DNA from 2 places in the Streptosporangium sp. NPDC004631 genome. Region 1 is predicted to be linked to the other one. Evidence: riboswitches for the same ligand, from Rfam matches in the RefSeq annotation. Region 1 holds a riboswitch; the other holds the start of a gene.
The links. Region 1 has a riboswitch for S-adenosylmethionine ahead of ACWEF2_RS28955 (aminotransferase class V-fold PLP-dependent enzyme). Riboswitches for the same ligand answer to the same signal wherever they lie in the genome.
Positions count from the first base shown of each region.

Region 1 (7,691 bases):
GGCGTTTCCGGACCCGTTCCCGAACCCGTTTCCGGTGAGCACCCGTCTCCGGCCGAAGACCAGCAGGAACGGCAGGGTGCAGAGCAGCGGTCCCACGACGGCCAGCGGGCGCTCCAGCCACCAGAACAGGTCGGGCGGGATCCGCGCGCCCGGCGGGCCGCCGGACACCAGCCAGGCCAGTCCCACCCAGACCGCCATGCCGGTGGTGTGGAACAGGAACAGCGGCAGCGCGAACCTGTTGATCGTCTCGTTGGCCCGCTGCCACCCGGAACGCTCCAGCAGGCGCTCCATGAACGGCCGCACCACCTCCACCAGGCCGATCTGGAAGATCAGCAGTGCCACGATGACGAAGGTCGGCGGTGCCATGTTGGACAGCTTGTCGCCGGGCACCCCCACCATCGAGCCCGGGTAGATCCCCGAGTAGACCAGGCCGAAGAGCGCGAACAGCCCGGTCCACAGGGTGGCGACGTCCAGTCGGCGGGGCAGCGCCACCATCCGCTCGTAGAAGAACCCCGCCTGGTGCGCCAGCCCCCAGACCAGCACCATGTTGAGCCAGCCGGCGGCCTCGTAGCCGTACCGCAGCCGCAGCACGTCGACGGCCAGGGCCGCGCCGCCGAGCCAGATGAGGACCAGCACGTCGAAGCGCCGGTGCAGCCAGAGCATGACGGGGAGCAGGGCGATCAGCATGAGGTAGACGCCGATGAACCAGAGCGGGCTGAGCACGAGCAGCACGACCCGGTCGATCCAGTCGATCTCGAACACCCATCGGACGATCCCGCCCACCGCGATCCACGCCCCGGCCAGCGCCAGCGTCGGGATCGACAGGCTCCGGATGCGCCGCCACACGAAGCTCCCGATGCCGATCCCGCGCTCACAGGCCCGGTTCCACGAGAGCAGGTGGACGTACCCGCCCACGTAGAAGAAGATCGGCAGCACCTGGAACAGCCAGGTGAGGATCCACAGCCCCGAGGTGAAGCCCAGCGGGCTCGTCGGCGAGGGGCCGTCCGTCCCCCAGCGCAGGATCGTGAACGCCCAGTGCCAGAGCACCACCACGGTCAGGCTGATCGCGCGGAGCCAGTCGACGTACCTGTCCCGCCGCCCGTCCCCCGCGCGGGGCACCGTCTCCGCGCCGTGCTCGATCATGCTGCCCTCCGGTGGGTCACTTGTCGATGTCGCCCACGACGAAGAACATCGAACCGAGAATGGCCACCATGTCGGAGATCAGGTTGCCCGGCAACATCTCGCGGAGCACCTGGACGTTGTTGTAGGACGCCGAGCGGAGTTTCAGCCGCCACGGGGTTTTCTCGCCGCGGGAGACCAGATAGTAGCCGTTGACGCCCAGGGGGTTCTCGGTCCAGGCGTAGGTGTGGCCCTCGGGAACCTTCAGCACCTTGGGGAGGCGCTGGTTGATGGGCCCCCGGGGCAGCTCGCGGAGCCGTTCCAGGCAGGCGTCGGCCAGGTCCAGGGAGACCTTGACCTGCTCCAGCAGCACCTCGAACCGGGCGTTGCAGTCTCCGGCCGACCGGGTGACGACCCGGACCGGCAGCTCGCCGTAGGCCAGGTAGGGGTCGTCCCTGCGCAGGTCGAGGTCGACCCCGGCGGCGCGGGCGATCGGGCCGCTCACGCCGTACTGCATGATCGTCTCACGGTCCAGCACCCCCACCCCGACCGTGCGAGCAAGGAAGATCTCGTTGCCGGCGATCAGGCGCTCGATGTCGGGCAGCCGCCGCCGCACGTCCGCCACGGCGCGGGAGACCCGTCCCAGCCATCCCAGCGGCATGTCCTCCTTGAGGCCGCCGACCCGGTTGAACATGTAGTGCATCCGCCCGCCGGAGATCTCCTCCATCACCGCCTGGAGGGTCTCGCGCTCCCGGAACGCGTAGAAGACGGGTGTGATCGCGCCGAGCTCCAGCGGATAGGAGCCGAGGAACATCAGGTGGCTGAGCACCCGGTTCAGCTCGGCCAGCAGCGTGCGCGTCCAGACCGCCCTGACCGGCACCTCCATGCCGAGCATCCGCTCCACCGCGAGCACCACGCCCAGCTCGTTGGCGAACGCCGACAGCCAGTCGTGCCGGTTGGCCAGCACGATGATCTGCCGGTAGTCGCGGACCTCGAACAGCTTCTCCGCGCCGCGGTGCATGTAGCCCACGATCGGCTCGGCCGAGGCGATCCGCTCCCCGTCCAGGGTGAGCCGCAACCGCAGCACCCCGTGGGTGGACGGGTGCTGCGGCCCGATGTTGAGGATCATGTCCTCGGTCGCGAGCTCCTTGCCGCGTGTGCCCGCCACGGCGTCCGCTCCGGCCCCGATCCCCACGTTCACTTCCCGGGGCGCGCCCTGGACACGAGGCTCAGTCATAAGCCCCATGCTGCCACGTCAGACACGCGAGACGAGATCCCACAGAGCCGTGATCAGACGGTCGACGTGCTCGGAGGTGGTGCCGATGCCGATGGAGGCCCGGACGGCCGAGGCGGCGGCGTCCTCGCAGCCGCCGTTCCCCGTGCCCAGCAGGTGGCGGACGAAGGGGTGGGCGCAGAACTTGCCGTCGCGGACGCCGATGCCGTACTCGCCGGACAGGGCCTCGGCGACCTCACGGGCGGTGAAGCCGTCCACCACGAAGGAGACGATGCCGACGCGCGCGTGGTCCGGCCCCCAGAGCGAGAGCTCGTGAACCCCCTCGATCCCGGCGAGACCGGCGCGCAGCTGGCCGAGAAGGCGCTCCTCCTCGTCCACCAGCACGGACCAGCCGGTCGAGGTCAGCGCGTCGCAGGCGGCGGCCAGCGCGATCGCGCCGAGCACATTCGGCGTACCGGCCTCGTGACGGGCCTCGGGGTCCTCGTGCCAGTGGACGCCGTCGTCGTTCACCGCCCGCACCGCGCCGCCACCCTTCAGGTACGGCTCGGCCCGCGACAGCCAGTCGGCGCGGCCGATCAGCGCCCCGGCCCCGAACGGGGCGTAGAGCTTGTGACCGGAGAAGACCACGTAGTCCAGGCCGAGCGCGGTCAGGTTGAGACGGCGGTGCGGGACGAGCTGGGCGGCGTCGACGAGGACGCGGGCGCCGTGGCGGTGGGCGATGTGGGCCAGGGCGGCGATCGGCCACAGCTCGCCGGTGACGTTGGAGGCGGCGGTCACCACCAGCAGCTTGGGGCCGTCGATCTCGGCCAGGGCCTCGTCCGCGGCGCGGACGGCCTCGCCGGGGAAGGCGGGGATCGCGAGCCGTACCGCGTTGGCCCACGGCAGGAGCGAGGCGTGGTGCTCGGTGTCGAAGACCACGACGGTGGTCCCCTCGGGCAGGCTGCGGGCCAGCAGGTTGGTGGCGTCGGTGGTGTTCCGGGTGAAGATCACCGCGTCGTCGGGGCGGGACCCGGTGAAGGCGCGGACCGTGTGCCTGGCCTGCTCGTAGCGGGCGGTGGTCAGCTGCGAGGCGTATCCCGCGCCGCGGTGGACGCTGGAGTAGGCCGGGAGCGCGGCGGCGACGGCGGCGCTCACCGGCTCCAGACAGGGGGCGCTGGCGGCGTAGTCGAGGTTGGCGTACGGGATCAGCCTGCCGCCCTTGATCGGGACCTCCAGGTCCGAGCCGAGCACGGCGGGGATCCGACGGTCTTGCGAGGCGCGGCTCGCCGGGACGGTCACGGCGGCGGGAACGGCGGGGGTGAAGATCGTCAGTGTGGACACGCCAACTCTCCTTCGAGGTCATCGGACCCCAACCGTGGCGTTGGTGCGTGGAGCCCGCGCTTGCCCGGCACGCTCCGCGCCGGACCAGGTCCTCACCCGGGGCACCCCGCCGCGGACGCGAGGGTTGCCGGCCAGCGAGCCGGGGCTTGTCACTGGCACTCATGACCTACGGGGGGAACTATAACCGACCCCCGCCAGGACTCCGCAAGTCGACAGGAGGCGGAGCAGCCTGAATCCGTGATCAGGGTCATTGACGGTGTAAGCGCTATTACCATGCTTGTGTGCACTTTGATCCTTGGAATCCGGAATTCGTCGCCCACCCCTACGACGTCTACACGGAGCTGAGGCGGCAGCGGCCGGTCAGCTTCTTCGAGCCGACCGGTCAGTGGCTGGTCGCCCGGCACGCCGACGTCAACGCGCTGCTCCGCGACCGCAGGCTCGGCCGCTCCTACCTGCACGTGGCCACCCACGCCGAGTTCGGCAACCCGGACGACCCCGAGTTCCAGGATCCGTTCTGGCGGGTGGTCAGGGCCGGGATGCTGGACGTCGAGCCGCCGGTCCACACCCGGCTCCGGCGCCTGGTCTCCAAGGCGTTCACGCCGCGCATGGTCGAGGCGCTCCGCCCCAAGGTCGCCCAGATCGCCGGGGAGCTCGTGGACGCGTTCGTCGAGCGCGGCGGAGGGAACCTCATCGCCGAGGTGGCCGAGCCGCTCCCGGTGACGGTGATCGCCGAGATGCTCGGCGTGCCCGAGGCCGACCGGCACCTGCTCCGGCCCTGGTCGGCCGATATCTGCGGGATGTACGAGCTCAAGCCCTCCATCGAGGCCCAGCACACCGCCGTACGCGCCGCCGAGGAGTTCTCGGACTACCTTCTCGGCCTGGCGCGCGCCCGCAGGACCGACCCCGGCGACGACCTGATCAGCGCGCTGGCCCTGGTCGCCGACGAGGGCGACAAGCTCACCGAGGAGGAGCTGGTCGGCACCTGCGTGCTGCTGCTGAACGCCGGGCACGAGGCCACCGTCAACGTCACCGGCAACGGCTGGTGGTCGCTCTTCCGCAACCCCGCCGAGCTGGAACGGCTCCGCGCCGACCACGGCCTGCTGCCCACCGCGATCGAGGAGCTGATGCGCTGGGACACCCCGCTGCAGATGTTCGAGCGCTGGGTTCTGGAGGACATCTCGGTGGGCGGCGTCGACATCCCCCGGGGCACCGAGGTGGCACTGCTCTTCGGATCGGCCAACCGCGACCCCGAGGTGTTCGCCGACCCCGACCGCCTGGACGTCGGCCGGGTCGACAACCCTCACATCTCCTTCGGCGCCGGCATCCACTTCTGCCTGGGCGCTCCGCTGGCTAGGGTCGAGCTGATGGAGTCCTTCGGCGCCCTGCTCCGCAAGGCCCCCAAACTCGAACTCGCCACCGAACCCGCCTGGGGCCCCGGCTACGTCATCCGCGGCCTGACCGCCCTTGAGGTCCGTGTCTGATCGGAACGGGCAAGGGGATGGGACACACCGACGAGGTCGGCCTGATGACAGTTTTCGCATAGTTGATCAAAAAGAGTGGCATTTGTTGTGATGTGGGTCCAGGGAGAGGTTGGCCGACTCTGGGCCGACGCCTTGGTGATCCCTCGCTCGAACGGTCTCCCCTCCGGCAGCCGGTGAAGTGCCGGTGCCACCATGCCGGGAAGAGGGCGATGGTGGTTCGCCATGGCGATACCTATGATCATCTTTATGCCCGAGGTGACTTTCCGCCCGACCGCTCGCACTCTGCTGGTCGACGACCAGGACAGGCTCCTGCTTCACCGCGCGGTGCTGATCCAGACCGAGAGTCCCTCCTATGCCTGGCTGACCCCCGGTGGTGGTGTCAATGACGGTGAAACTCTGAATCAAGCCGCGGCCCGTGAACTTCGCGAGGAGATCGGGCACTCGGCCGAGCCCCATGAGTTCGGCTTCCCCGTGGCGGTCAGTTCGGGCTACTGGTCGACCGCCGAAGGCCGGGTGTTCTTCGCGACCGACTCTTTCTTCTTTCTCCGCGTTGGAGAACTGGAGGTCGACACCTCAGGTATGGACGACGAAGAACGGGCGCTGACCGACCGCTTCCACTGGTGGACACTGACCGCGCTCAAGGAAACCGACGAATCAGTCATTCCTATCGGCTTGGCCCCGTTGATGGAACGCCTGCTTGCCGGCGACCTCCCCCACGAGCCGGTCATCCTTTCCTGGCATCTTCCTGACCTCTCTCACGAGGAACTCAAGTAATTGATCGTTCGGCCACTCCCAGGGGGCGATCAACCTCTGCGGCTGTGCCGCACTTCAGGATGCGCCGGTACGGCAGGCCAGGGCATGGAGCTCTGCCGGAAGAGGGCCGGGGGCATAGAGCATGCCGGAGATGAACGTGGTCACCGAGGGGCGGCACGTTTCTTGAGGGGCTGCTCGCTCAGCGGCCAGGAGTGCGCTCACCGCGCGGTCAGGTCGGCCGAAAGCCTCCCATGCGCGGGCGGTGTCGATGCAATAGCGCGCGTATCGCTCCGGGCTGGGCAGCAGACGGGAATTGATGGTGCGGGCATGGTCGAGAGCGAGACCAGGTTCGCCGAGTGCGGTATGGATGCCGATCCGGTAGACGGCGACGTTGGCCGGTGTCGGTGTATGCGCGCGGCCAGGTCGGCTCTGGGGAAGGTGCGCCGCCGCAGTCTCGGCTTCTTCGATCAGCTCGATTGCCTGGGGGCGTCGGCCGTTTTGAGCACAGGCGTAGGCGGCGGTACACAGCAGGGCGGTGTAGATGCTCAATGCCGGGGAAACGGGGGTCTTGGTTCCCACCTCCAGGCTCAAGGCGGCCCGGACCAGCAGGTCGGTCGCGCCGGTGTGGTGGCCTTGGCGGCGCATGGCGATCGCGACTTGGCGACTGGCCGCTGCGATCACGATCGGGTCGCCGCAGACATGGGCGGCGGTCAGGGCTCGATCGGACATCACCCAGGCCATGCCGTCCTGGTTGAGCTTGGTGGCCAACTCGGCAGCCAAGAGGTAGGCGTCGGTCAGCAGAAGATGCGCCTGGTCGCCTACGGTGCCGGTGGCCTGGCCGGCGGTGGCGATGGCGGTGGTGATCAGACCGGGCAGGGTTGCCGACAGTTCGCCGTACTGGGCGGTTCCAAAGGCGTCCTGCGCGGCTGCGACGGAGTGAGCAAGTTGATCGACGCTCACGGGAGCACCGGCGGTCCCGGCGGTGCTGGTGGTGAGAAGTTGTTCCAGGCGGCCGGTCATGGTGAGGGCATTGGCCGACTCAGTCGCCGTACTCAGGAACGCCGCCCCGCTGAGACCTGTGAGACCTGTGATGAATCGGCGTCGCTTCACGGTCTCGTCCTCCCCCGCACGGGCGGGATCAACACTATCCCGCCCGTGCGGGGGAAAGGGAGAAAGCGGGGGGTCGGCTGTTTGAGTGGTATCTTCCGCCAACCCCAGCCAACGAGGTGGAATGTGCAGTTCCCTGGCGAGCAGGCGCATCGTGCCGATGTCGTGCAGGGCCTGGCGTCCGCGCTCCAGCCGAGAGATCGTCGGTCCGGAATATCCGATTCGTGCGCCCAGTTGCTCTTGGGTGAGCCCACTGGCCAAGCGGACGAGTCGTACGACACGACCGTAATGGCCCAAGACGACCGCCTGGTGTATCTGCGCCTGCGCGGTCAGGCCGTGGATGTCCTGCATGAGGTCACCAATTCGACAGGGACTTCATCCTAGATCGGATGCGTCCACCGATTCGGTTGCCGTGCGTGACAACCTCCTTACCGAAGAGGTTTTTGTGTACTCTGCAAACGATCTTGCGAGATGTGCAAAAGCGCTGTATTGACGCACGCTGCTGAGGTGTCGTGAAAGGTACGCATCCCCTTTCACGGATCGGAGCAGAAAATGACCGCGACCACCGAGTTCCCCACCCGAGGCGACCTGGTTCACCCGCGGACGCTGATCGACACCGGTCTGTTCGACCGGCTGGTCTTGCGCGTCGTCCACGACCACCACATCGGCGTTGAGGA
Region 1 covers NZ_JBSGCR010000042.1:1,668-9,358, reverse strand. Annotated here, with positions in the region: gene ACWEF2_RS28965 (acyltransferase family protein) at 1-1,143, opposite strand, end outside; gene ACWEF2_RS28960 (NADH-quinone oxidoreductase subunit D) at 1,160-2,356, opposite strand; gene ACWEF2_RS28955 (aminotransferase class V-fold PLP-dependent enzyme) at 2,375-3,673, opposite strand; SAM riboswitch class IV at 3,725-3,840, opposite strand; gene ACWEF2_RS28950 (cytochrome P450) at 3,955-5,154, shown strand; gene ACWEF2_RS28945 (NUDIX hydrolase) at 5,377-5,928, shown strand; gene ACWEF2_RS28940 (helix-turn-helix domain-containing protein) at 5,983-7,365, opposite strand; gene ACWEF2_RS28935 (glycine-rich domain-containing protein) at 7,567-7,691, shown strand, end outside.

Region 2 (7,691 bases), on a different contig from region 1:
CGCCGCCGCCCGGCATCGCGGGAGCGGCACCGGCCTTCTCGGGCTTCTCGGCGATGACGGCCTCGGTGGTGAGGAACAGCGCCGCGATGGACGCCGCGTTCTGCAGAGCGGAACGAGTCACCTTGGCCGGGTCGATGATGCCCGCCTCGAACATGTTGACGTACTCACCGGTGGCGGCGTTCGGGCCCTCACCCGGGGTGAGGTTGCGCACCTTCTCCACCACGACGCCGCCCTCAAGGCCGGCGTTGACGGCGATCTGCTTCAGCGGCTCCTCAAGAGCCTTGCGCACGATCGCGGCACCGGTGGCCTCGTCGCCGGGGAGCTCCAGCTTGTCGAACGCCTTGGCGCCGGCCTGCAGCAGGGCCACGCCACCACCGGGGACGATGCCCTCCTCGACGGCCGCCTTCGCGTTACGGACGGCGTCCTCGATGCGGTGCTTGCGCTCCTTGAGCTCGACCTCGGTCGCCGCGCCGGCCTTGATGACGGCCACGCCGCCGGCCAGCTTGGCGAGACGCTCCTGGAGCTTCTCGCGGTCGTAGTCGGAGTCGGTGTTCTCGATCTCGGCGCGGATCTGGTTGACCCGGCCGGCGATCTGCTCGGCGTCACCGGCACCGTCGACGATGGTGGTCTCGTCCTTGGTGACGATGATCTGGCGGGCGCGGCCGAGCTGGTCCAGCGTGGTGGACTCCAGCTTGAGGCCGAGGTCCTCGCTGATGACCTGGGCGCCGGTCAGGATGGCGATGTCGCCCAGCATGGCCTTACGGCGGTCACCGAAGCCCGGGGCCTTGACCGCGACCGAGCGGAACAGGCCACGGATCTTGTTGACGACCAGGGTGGCCAGGGCCTCGCCCTCGATGTCCTCGGCGATGATCAGCAGCGGCTTGCCGGCCTGCACGACCTTGTCGAGGACCGGGAGCAGGTCCTTGTTGGCGGAGATCTTGGAGTTGACGACGAGGATGTACGGGTCGTCGAGAACGGCCTCCATACGCTCCGGGTCGGTCACGAAATAGGGCGAGATGTAGCCCTTGTCGAAGCGCATGCCCTCGGTGAGCTCAAGCTCCAGGCCGAAGGTGTTGCTCTCCTCGACGGTGATGACACCTTCCTTGCCGACCTTGTCCATCGCCTCGGCGATCATCTCGCCGATCTGCGGGTCGCCCGCGGAGATGGAGGCGGTGGAGGCGATCTGCGCCTTCGTCTCCACGTCCTTGGCCAGCTTGGAAAGCTCCTCGGAGACGCGCTCCACGGCGGCCTCGATGCCCTTCTTCAGGGACATCGGGTTGGCGCCGGCGGCCACGTTGCGGAGGCCCTCACGCACCAGGGCCTGGGCGAGCACCGTGGCGGTGGTGGTGCCGTCACCGGCTACGTCGTCGGTCTTCTTGGCGACTTCCTTGACGAGCTCGGCCCCGATCTTCTCCCACGGGTCCTCAAGCTCGATCTCCTTGGCGATGGAGACACCGTCGTTGGTGATCGTGGGAGCGCCCCACTTCTTCTCCAGCACGACGTTACGGCCCTTGGGGCCGAGGGTCACCTTGACGGCGTCCGCGAGCTGGTTCATACCACGCTCGAGACCGCGCCGGGCGTCCTCGTCAAACGCGATCATCTTGGCTGCCATACGGCTAGACCTCCCAAACACAGGGTGGCTTGCACCAGATCGAGCCGACGCCCGCGACGGCATACGGGTCCGCGACTCCGTTCGGCGGACCCCATCGTCTCGATCCAGGGTTTGGCACTCACCAATGGAGAGTGCTAAGCAACTGTTTAGCACTCCCCCCTGCCGAGTGCAAGCCAGAGTCCCCCTGACCTGGCCCCAGCCTAGACGAAGGCCCGGCCCGCCGATCGAAACGACGAGCCGGGCCGACGCGCGGGAGGATCCGCACGGACTGCGCTGCCGCGGGGTCCACCGGCACTTCCCGACGAACTGACGGACGAATCAGACCGCCCTGACGGATTCCGCCTGGGGGCCCTTCTGTCCCTGCGTGATCTCGAACTCGACCCGCTGGCCCTGTTCGAGCGCACGATAGCCATCCATCAGGATCGCGGAGTAATGGACGAAAACATCCTTACCACCGTCTACCGCGATGAAGCCGTAGCCCTTGTCCGCGTTGAACCATTTGACGGTGCCTTGCGCCACTTCCGACTCCTCTTACTGGACTTGAGGACGCCGCCCATTCCTCCGCGAAGTCCTCAATCTCCGAGGCGGAGACATCGCCTACGTCGATCGTCCTCGACCATACCTGTGATAGAGCATTGGGCAACAGAGCCAATCAGCAAACTACTGCTTTACGGACGCATTCAACACGCAGGCAGAGTTTTGCTATCACGATTAGTTAGTTAAATATTGCACCATGTCCCGGCTCAACAAATATGAGCTTGCGTCATAAAACACGACACCCGCACGCGGCCGGGCCGGTGCGGGTGTGGTGGACGGGATGTACGGGGACAGATCGCCGGGACAGGAGACGGACCCGCCGGCGGACGGCATCCGACCAGGGAGGGGTCAGCCTCCGGCGACCGCCGGGATGATGGAGACCTGAACGCCGGCGGGGGTGGCCGTGTCCAGATTGTCAGCGAATCGGACATCCTCATCACCGACGTAAACATTGACAAAACGACGAATCTTCCCCGTTTCATCAAGAATTCGGGCACCGATCCCCGGGAAGTCGACGTCCAGCTTCTGGAGAACATCACGCAGGGTCTCGCCCTCTCCGCCGACCTCGGCGGAGCCGCCGGTGTACGTACGGAGAATCGTCGGAATCCGCACAGAAACGCTCATAATTAAGTACCTTTCACGAGTTCTAGGCGATAGCCGCACGGAATGCGTCAAGAGACGGCCGGATGACGGCGGTGGGGCGCGCCTGGTCGGCCACCGCGTCGAGGGTCTTCAGGCCGTCGCCGGTGTTGAGGACCACGGTCTCGGCGTCGGGGTCGAGCCGCCCCGAGGCGACCAGCTTGCGCAGCACCCCGACGGTGACGCCACCGGCGGTCTCGGCGAAGATGCCCTCGGTCCTGGCCAGCAGCCGGATCGCCTCGACGACCTCGGTGTCCGTGACGTCCTCCACCGCGCCGCCGGTGCGCCGGGCGATGTCGAGCACGTAGGGACCGTCGGCCGGGTTCCCGATCGCGAGCGACTTGGCGATCGTGTCGGGCTTGACCGGGCGGATCACGTCGTGACCGGCCCGGTAGGCGGCGGAGACCGGGGAGCACCCCTCGGCCTGGGCGCCGAAGATCCGGTACGGCGTGTCCTCGACGAGACCGAGCGTGATCAGCTCCTTGAACCCCTTGTCGATCTTCGTGAGCTGGGAGCCCGAGGCGACCGGGATGACGATCTGGTCGGGGATCCGCCAGCCGAGCTGCTCGGCGATCTCGTAGGCCAGCGTCTTGGAGCCCTCGGCGTAGTAGGGCCGGAGGTTGACGTTGACGAAGCCCCACTTCTCGCCCAGCTCGTCGCCGATGAGCTCGGAGCAGAAGCGGTTGACGTCGTCGTAGCTGCCGTCGATGCCGACGAGCCTGCCACCGTAGACCGAGGCCATGACGATCTTGGCCTGCTCCAGGTCCGACGGGATGAACACGCAGGCGTCCAGCCCGGCCCGCGCTGCGGCCGCGGTCACGGCACCGGCCAGATTGCCGGTGGAGGAGCAGGAGAGGGTGTGGAAACCGAAGTTACGGGCCGCCTCGACGGCGATGGCCACCACGCGGTCCTTGAAGGAGTGCGTGGGGTTGCCGGAGTCGTCCTTCACGTGCAGCGAGCGGATGCCCAGCTCACGCGCGAGGTTGCCGGCCTTGACGAGCCTGGTCCAGCCGGGCGCCATGTTGGGCTTGGTGGCCACGTCCGCCGGGACCGGCAGCAGGGAGCGGTAACGCCAGATGCTGGCCGGCCCCCGGGCGATCTGCTCCCGGGTCACCCGGCCGAAGTCGTAGGCGACCTCCAGAGGACCGAAACACTCGGCGCAGGCGAAGTCGGGGCCGAGTCCGGAGCGGGCACCGCACTCGCGGCAGGACAGCGCGACGGCCGGGCCGAACCGCGGGCTCCGCGGGTCGTCGACATGGTCGGCCTGGTCGAGGGGGACGGTGGTTTCAGTGTTCGCGAGCGCCATGAAGCGAGGCCTTTCCCTCATCTTCGTCTGCGACCACCCTGGTCACAGACCGGAATTGGCACCTGTCCCGGCCGACCTCGCCAGATCGCGAGTCTTGAACCGGGAGGGTTGCCGGGGCTTCGCAGGGCCGGTCCCTCCACCCCTCTGGATGAGCAATATGCAGTTGTGGACCTGACGCGCAGGTCTCATGCACTCTACCCCGACCCGCGGCCACCCTGACCAGTCGTCTCACTCCGCGAGACGCATCGTGTTATCTTTCGGACGGCGCTTCCCGGGCCACAAGCCGTTGAACAGCCGCTGGACCGAGGGCGCCCTCCCGTCCCCGGTGAATCGGCGACCGCTACGGCACGGCCGGCACGCGCGGCGGGGTCAGAAGCCGTAGGCGTCGCCCAGCGCTCCCTGGACGTACTTACGGGCCTGATGGATACGGGACTTGGCCGTGCCGAGCGGGATGCCGAGCTGCTCGGCCACCTCGCTGTAGTCGAGCTGGCAGATGTCGCGGAGCACCAGCGCCTGGGCCAGGTCGGGCTTGTCGGCCTCCAGCGCCTCCATCGCGTCGAGCAGGTCCAGCCGGGAACCGGCGATCACGCTCACCCGGGCGACGTCGGGCTTGTGCAGCGGCAGCTCGTCGGAGGCCTGCTCGGCCGAACGCCGCTTCAGCGAGCGGTAGGTGGTACGGGCGCAGTTGGCGGTCACGATGTGCAGCCACGTGCTGAACCTGGCCCGCCCCTCGAAGCGGCCGATGTTGCGGGCCACCGCGAGCAGGGTGTCCTGGGACGCCTCCTCGGCGTCCTGCCGGTAGGGGAGGATCCGCCCGCAGTGCCGCAGCACATCGGGCTCGATCCGCTTGAGCAGCTCACCCAGCGAGCGGTGGTCGCCTCGGGCTGCCGCGCGCGCCAGTTCCTCGGTCGTCTCGTCCAGCGCCATCGCGAGCCCCCATCAGCGGTCACAGTCGCCCGACATCCTATGGTCGCCGGTTATGTTTGGTTAACCTTCAGGACAAGCACCTCCCCAGGCGAGGGGATCCATATGAGCGCGATCCTGGTGGCCTCGAACCGCGGCCCCGTCTCCTTCACCCTCTCCGAGGACGGCTCGCCGACCATGCGCCGGGGCGGCGGCGGCCTGGTCTCCGGCCTGTCCGAGGTGGCCAGGGGGCTCGACATCCTGTGGGTCTGCGCCGCCCTGTCCGACGGCGACCGCGGCGTCGTACGGCTGGCCCCCGGCGGCCGGCTGGACGAGGCCGGTTACGACACCGGGGCGCTGCGGATGCTCGACATCCCCCCGGCGACCTTCCAGCGGGCCTACAACGCGGTCGCCAACTCCACCCTCTGGTTCGTGCACCACCTGCTGTACGACGCCCCCAACCGGCCGCAGTTCGACGCCAGATTCCGCCGGGAGTGGGAGTCCTACCGGGCGTACAACGAGGCGTTCGCGACGGCGCTGGCCGAGGAGTCCCCGCCCGGGGCCAGGGTGATGGTGCAGGACTACCATCTGGCCCTGGTCCCGGCCATGCTCAGGGGCGAGCGGCCCGACCTGCGGATCGCCCACTTCTCGCACACCCCCTGGGCGCCGCCGGAGTACTTCCGCCTGCTGCCCGACGAGGTCGCGGCCGAGTTGCTTGAGGGCATCCTGGGCTCCGACCACGCGGGGTTCCTGACCCACCGCTGGGCCGGGGCCTTCATGGACTGCTGCGAGACCGTGCTCGGCGCGAAGGTCGACCGCGCCCTCCGTACCGTCGCCCACGGTGGCCGGACCACCCGGATCGGCGTGCACGCCCTGGGAGTGGACGGCGACGCGCTCTGGGCGCGGGCGTCGGAGCCCGACGTGGAGTCCCACATGAGGGCCCTGCGCGAGCTGGTCGGCGACCGCAGGCTGATCGTGCGGATCGACCGGACCGAGCTGTCCAAGAACATCGTCAGGGGCCTGGCCGCCTACCGGGAGTTCCTCGCGGCCCACCCCGAGTGGCACGGCAGGGTGGTGCACCTCGCCTTCGCCTACCCCTCCCGCCACGACCTGCCCGAATACCGCGAGTACACCGCGGCGGTGCAGCGCTGCGCCCTGGAGATCGAGGACGAGTACGCCACCGAGGACTGGGATCCGCTGATCCTCAACGTGCAGGACGACTACCCGCGCTCGCTGGCCGCCTACCGGCTGGCCGACGTGACGCTGGTCAATCCGATCCGCGACGGCATGAACCTCGTGGCCAAGGAGGCCCCCGTCCTGTCCCCGCGCAGCGCGCTGGTGCTCTCCCGCGAGGCGGGCGCCGCGGCCGAGCTGGGTGAGCACGCGCTGCTGGTCAACCCCTACGACGTCTCCGCCACGGCCCGCGCCATCCACCGGGGCCTCACCATGCCGGAGGACGAGCGCGCCCGCAGGGGCGTCCGGCTGGCCGGCGCCGCCACCGCGCTCCCCCCGCACCGCTGGTTCGCCGACCAACTCGCCGCACTCCAGTGATTTTCAATCGACCATGAGATAGTTCGGGGGACTTCTCACGACAACTGCCTTACCGGGGAGACCCTTGGCCTCGATCGCCCCCGTCCGGCTCACCCGCGATCGCGCGACCTGGCTCATCTACCTGCAACTCGGCGTCTTCGCCACCTACCTGTACGGCCTCAGCGCCGCGCTCCCGATGCTCCGCGCCGACCAGGGGGTCTCGCAGACCGTGGCCGGCCTGCACGGCACCACGATGGCGATCGGCGGCATCCTGACCGGGTTGGCGCTCCCTGGGCTGACCAGGAGGATCGGCCGCAGGGCCACCACCTGGACGGGCCTGACCGGAATGAGCGCCGGGGTGCTGCTGGTGTTCTCCAGCGACGCGCTGCCGATCACGCTCCTCGGGTACGGCGTCGCCGGCGGGATGGGCTCGGTCAGCCTCTACACCGGCATGTCGGTGCTCAGCGACCACCACGGCCCGGCGGGTCCCGCGGCGATCAGCGAGGCCAACGCGGTCGGGGTGAGCGTCGGCCTGGGAGCGCCGTTCGTGGTCAGCGTGGCGGCGCAGAGTGTGCTCGGCTGGCGGGCGGCCCTGCTGGTGACCCCGGCGCTGACCGTACTGCTCGCGCTGGTCCTGGGCCGCGTCTGGGTCCCCGAACGCGGAAAGACCGCCCCCGGGAAGACAGGGCACGGAAGGCGCGGGGACACCGGAGACGGAGGCACCGAACGCGAAGACACCGGACAGGAGAACACCGGGCACGGGGACGCCGGGCACGGAAAAGCGGAGCGCGGGGACGCCGAGACTCGTACCGCTCAGAGGAACGGGAAGGGCGCCGGGGCAGGGCTCGGCCGGGGGTTCCACCTGGCCGGGGCGGTGCTGTTCTGCTGCGTCGCCCTGGAGTTCTCCTTCAACCTCTGGGCGGCCAAACTGGTGGCCGACCAGACGGGACTGTCGGCGGCGGTGGCGGCCACCGCGCTGACCGCGTTCACGACCGGCCTGGCGGTCGGACGGTTCGGCGGGGCCAGGCTGGCTCTGCGCGTCCCACCCGCCCCCCTGCTCGTCGGCGCGCTCGCGCTCACCGCCGCCGGATGGGCGCTCTTCTGGGTGAGCACCGACCCGGTGCCGTCCTACGCGGGGCTGGTCCTGTCCGGGATCGGGGTCTC
Region 2 covers NZ_JBSGCR010000022.1:22,617-30,307, reverse strand. Annotated here, with positions in the region: gene groL (chaperonin GroEL) at 1-1,612, opposite strand, end outside; gene ACWEF2_RS21465 (cold-shock protein) at 1,931-2,131, opposite strand; gene ACWEF2_RS21460 (MoaD/ThiS family protein) at 2,498-2,773, opposite strand; gene thrC (threonine synthase) at 2,796-4,094, opposite strand; SAM riboswitch class I at 4,109-4,249, opposite strand; gene ACWEF2_RS21450 (RNA polymerase sigma factor) at 4,464-5,021, opposite strand; gene ACWEF2_RS21445 (alpha,alpha-trehalose-phosphate synthase (UDP-forming)) at 5,118-6,548, shown strand; gene ACWEF2_RS21440 (MFS transporter) at 6,613-7,691, shown strand, end outside.
Region 2: it holds a riboswitch for S-adenosylmethionine, as region 1 does, so the genes downstream of both, thrC (threonine synthase) here and ACWEF2_RS28955 (aminotransferase class V-fold PLP-dependent enzyme) in region 1, are expected to answer to the same signal.